One region of the Planococcus sp. S3-L1 genome, then DNA from elsewhere that is predicted to be linked to it. Evidence: riboswitches for the same ligand, from Rfam matches in the RefSeq annotation. Region 1 holds a riboswitch; the other holds the start of a gene.

What was found. Region 1 has a riboswitch for FMN ahead of QMF37_RS08275 (ECF transporter S component). Riboswitches for the same ligand answer to the same signal wherever they lie in the genome.
Region 2: linked by a shared signal. The riboswitch ahead of QMF37_RS00615 (hypothetical protein) and the one ahead of QMF37_RS08275 (ECF transporter S component) in region 1 are both predicted to bind FMN.

What each region holds. Positions count from the first base shown of each region.
Region 1 is NZ_JASISN010000006.1:78,948-81,152, reverse strand. It holds gene QMF37_RS08280 (hypothetical protein) at 1-709, shown strand, start outside; FMN riboswitch at 786-918, shown strand; gene QMF37_RS08275 (ECF transporter S component) at 1,063-1,644, shown strand; gene QMF37_RS08270 (ferredoxin) at 1,873-2,124, opposite strand.
Region 2 is NZ_JASISN010000001.1:120,178-122,382, reverse strand. It holds gene ribB (3,4-dihydroxy-2-butanone-4-phosphate synthase) at 1-464, opposite strand, end outside; gene ribE (riboflavin synthase) at 481-1,110, opposite strand; gene QMF37_RS00615 (hypothetical protein) at 1,111-1,392, opposite strand; FMN riboswitch at 1,455-1,625, opposite strand; gene QMF37_RS00610 (CHY zinc finger protein) at 1,783-2,106, shown strand; gene QMF37_RS00605 (GNAT family N-acetyltransferase) at 2,173-2,205, opposite strand, start outside.

The sequences.
Region 1 (2,205 bases):
AGCAGCATTTGGAGATTTAGTACCATCATCGCTTGAATTGTATCAGCAATATGCAGACGATATTGACGAAACGCAATTAGGTTTCGATGAGTACCACCCCTATCTAGGTAATTTAGAAAAAACGGTGAAAGGAATACGCCACATCTTGCCGCAGGATCACCAATACGATTTGGCTTCTGCAAGTATAGGTGTGTATTTCAATACACTTTCGGCGACTTTTCCAGACGTCGCTGAAATTACAGTAGTCAATGAAGATGGTTCTGCAGCAGAATTTTCCCAGGTAGGATCTGTAGAAGCAATCAGTCCAAAACAGAAAGATGTTGCTTATTATTCATTTACAACGACAAATGGCGAAATTTATCTTGCTCCGGGATACGATAGTCCTTTCGCCGCAGCGACTGAAGCGATCGAAGCGCTTGCGCAAAGCCCAAACGACTTTTATCGTGCTACAATTCCACAAAATGTGGATTTTCAACTATCAGAAACTGGAGATTTGGTGCAAATTGATTTTGAGGGCTCAGTCGATTTAGAAACAATGGATCGTTTAGAAGCAGTTCGAATGATTGAAAGTTTGGCGTTGACTGCAGCTTCTTTTGATAAAAAAATAGCAGTAAAAGGGTTACAGTCTGATAGTTGGAACGGGTTTGATTTTACTCAGCCATTACCCGTTCCACTAGCGCCTAATTTATTAGAATGGCCAATACAATAAGGAAAAGAAGCGTTGTAAACAAATTTGTTTACAACGCTTCTTTTTTATACTACGATTAGGCTATAACAAAATATCGATTCATCTTCGGGGCAGGGTGAAAGTCCCTACCGGCGGTAATTGAACTCTGTTCATAAGCCCGCGAGCCGTAAAACGCAGGATTTGGTGAAATTCCAAAGCCGACAGTATAGTCTGGATGGGAGAAGGTGAAGGTGCGGACGTTTGTCGTTTACATGTAGACGGAACGCTTATTAAGTGTGCCTTTTCTCCCTTAAGTACTAGTGCTTAAGGGATTTTATATGTAAATGTTGGGTCCAAGCTTTTCTTCTGGTGAATCACGACAAGGAGAGAGGAATATGAAGAACAAAAAGTTACAAACGATGATTGTGATTGGGATGTTAAGCAGTATTTCATTTATATTGATGCTTTTTAACTTTCCATTACCTGCATTACCGGCTTTTTTGAAAGTGGATTTTAGTGACGTACCGGCATTAATTGCAGCCATCACGATGGGGCCAGTTGCAGGGATTTTAGTAGCATTCTTCAAAAACGTGTTGGATTGGCTTTTTGCAGGAAGTCCGACAGGTGTACCTGTTGGTCATATGGCTAACTTTATAACAAGTTTGCTGTTTATCCTTCCGGTTTATGCTATCTACCACAAAGTAGCGAATAAAAAAGGCATGATTTTTGGCTTAGCTGTGGGAACATTAACTATGGCAATTGGTATGAGTGTTTTAAACTATTTTGTGTTTTTGCCAATGTATACGTACTTTTTAAATGTGCCTGCTGAAACGGGCAATGCGTTATTTGGCACAATTGTCTTAGGGATATTACCATTTAACTTAATCAAAGGTCTATTGTTAACTTCGGTCGTCCTGCTAGTATTCAGCAGCATGCACACATGGATCGAAAAGCAAAGATCCTATTATTTATCATAGATAAAGAAAAGCGAAAACAGCCGTGTAGATTTGACGGGCACAAGATGCACTGGCGAAGCGGCATTTTTTCAGCCGCATAGCTAGTGTGGCTTGTGACCCTAAAATCTGGCTGGTTGAGTCTGGATAAAGAAAAGCGAAAACAGCCGTGTAGATTTGACGGAATTTGAATTAGCACAAATTAAAAGAAGGCGTACTGGAGGGATTCTCCAGTACGCCTTCTTTTTTGATTCAGTCTTCGTATTTTAACGGATCGCCTTCGAAAGATGTATCTGCAACTTTGATCGAATCTGTTGGACAGCCTTCAAATGCATCTTCCATGTCTTCTTCGAGTTCATCTGGAACTTGTTCTGTTCCCATGTTATTATCTAAAATAACAAAAGCGATTCCTTCGTCATCATAATCATAAATGTCAGGTGCAGCAGCACCACAAGCACCACAAGCGATGCAAGTATCCTTGTCGACAATGGTATACTTAGCCATATTGTTTTCCACTCCTTTATCTCCGAACAAGTTCAGTTATACTATCGTATTTATTCTAAAGGTGTTTGAACAGTTTTTCAA
Region 2 (2,205 bases), on a different contig from region 1:
GGTGAACCTGCAAGCTTGGCTAGATCCACTGCGGCTTCAGTATGCCCGGTCCGCTCTAAGACGCCGCCATCTTTTGCGATCAAAGGAAAGATATGGCCTGGGCGCTTAAAATCAGCTGCTTGAGCATCTGATTTTGCTAAACTAGTAATTGTATGAGAACGTTCAAAAGCACTAATGCCTGTCGTTGTATCTTTATGATCTACACTGATTGTAAAGGCCGTTCCATATTCATCTGTATTATGATCTGTCATAAGACCAATTTGTAAGTTTTGAGCGATTGATTGGGCAAGTGGCACACAGATCAATCCTCTTCCTTCGGTCGCCATCAAATTGACGATTTCGGGAGATGCGAATTCTGCCAATGCGACAAAATCGCCCTCATTTTCTCGGTCTTCATCATCAATTACAATGATGGCTTTACCATTCTTTAAATCTTCGATGGCTTTTTCTACCGTGTAAAACATGTGTGTCGCGCCTCCTCTAAAATCCGTTTTCTGCTAACCAGCTTCTACTGATTTTTGGTTCTGCTGTTTGAATTCGCTCGGTATATTTGGCCAGTAAATCACATTCGATATTGACCTTTTCACCAATTCCTTTTTCTCCTAATAGCGAATCTTCTTGCGTCGTCGGAATAAGAGAAATCGTCACAGTATTATGGCTAATAGCAAAAATCGTCAAAGAAATACCGTCTACTGCGATTGATCCTTTTAGCATCATATACTTCATCAACTGAGGTTCAAGCTCGATTGTTTTCGTGATCGCATTCGCTTCTTTTTTCACAGAACGGATAACGCCAACGCCATCAATATGGCCACTAACAAAATGACCGCCGAAACGTCCGTTAGCTGGCATAGCACGTTCTAAATTTACCTGTGAACCTACCTTTAATCCAATCATCGTTGAAGATTTCACCGTTTCTGGGATCACGTCAACGGTAAAGGTACTAGAACTGAATGTTGATACAGTTAAACAAACGCCGTTAATGGAAATACTATCTCCACGTTTAACGTCTTCTAAAATAAGCGTGCAAGAAATAGTTAACTCCATTGCTTGTGGCTTAGAGCGAACTGAAGCAACATGGCCAAGTTCTTCAACAATACCTGTAAACATTTAGGCACACTCCTCCATTCTGTTCGCAAAAACGTATTCAATTGTGGTCTTACGAGTTTTCGGGCGCTTTCCACCGTGGGGCATATAGGTGGTGAGGAAAGAATATTTCAGAAGAGTTTGAATCCATAACACAATGTGCCCTGCTTCTTTATCAAGTTGGCATAGTAGACGGCCATTTTTCGTACCTTGAAGAAGCTCTTTTTCCAGTGAGGAAATGAGCAGGGTTAAAAACCGTTGATTTGTATTTCCAGAGACTACTCCCTGATAAAGGTATTTGGTCATACAAATTCCTCCTTTCAATTTAAATGCATTGAAAAGAAGAGGCACATAACGAAGCCGATTTCTACATTCTTCTCCCATCCAGACTGTAACTGTCGGTGCCGGAATTTCACCAGCTCCACCGTTTGGACGCTTCAAACATAGTGGCCTATGCTTGCCATCGTCCAACCGGGTCACGGACTTGCAGTTTCCTGCTCACCGCCGGTAAGGAATTTCACCTTGCCCCGAAGAATTAGATTCGTAGTTTCGTCTCTTTAATAGTAGCATAGAAAGAAACTGAACCCTATAAAATAAGCTAAGATTTCCGACGAACTCCAGTGACCGCTAATTCTATCAGCCTCAAACAACTGCCTAGTTTAAAACATATTACCGTTTCAGAAAGGACGAGTTACTATGTCTCATCACCACACAGTGAAAGGCGTCAGCGTAGATGCGGAAACACGTTGTGCTCATTACCATTCAGCTATCGATCGAATTGCCATCAAGTTTTTTTGCTGTCAGCAATACTTCCCCTGCTTCGAATGCCACCAAGCTATAGGCTGTGGCAACCACCAAGTTTGGCCAAAAGACCGGTTCCAAGAAAAAGCAGTGCTGTGCGGGAGCTGTGGGCATGAACTTACTATCGATGAATATTTAGCCTGTGCATCTATTTGCCCTAGCTGTACTTTGCCTTTTAATCCAGGCTGCAACTTGCATACGTATCTTTATTTCGGATAAAAAACTGGAAGCCCTAGAAACGTGATTCTTTTAAAAAATCAATAAAGCCAAGTGAGAAACGATATCTCACTTGGCTTTATTGGTGTATAAAGACATTAC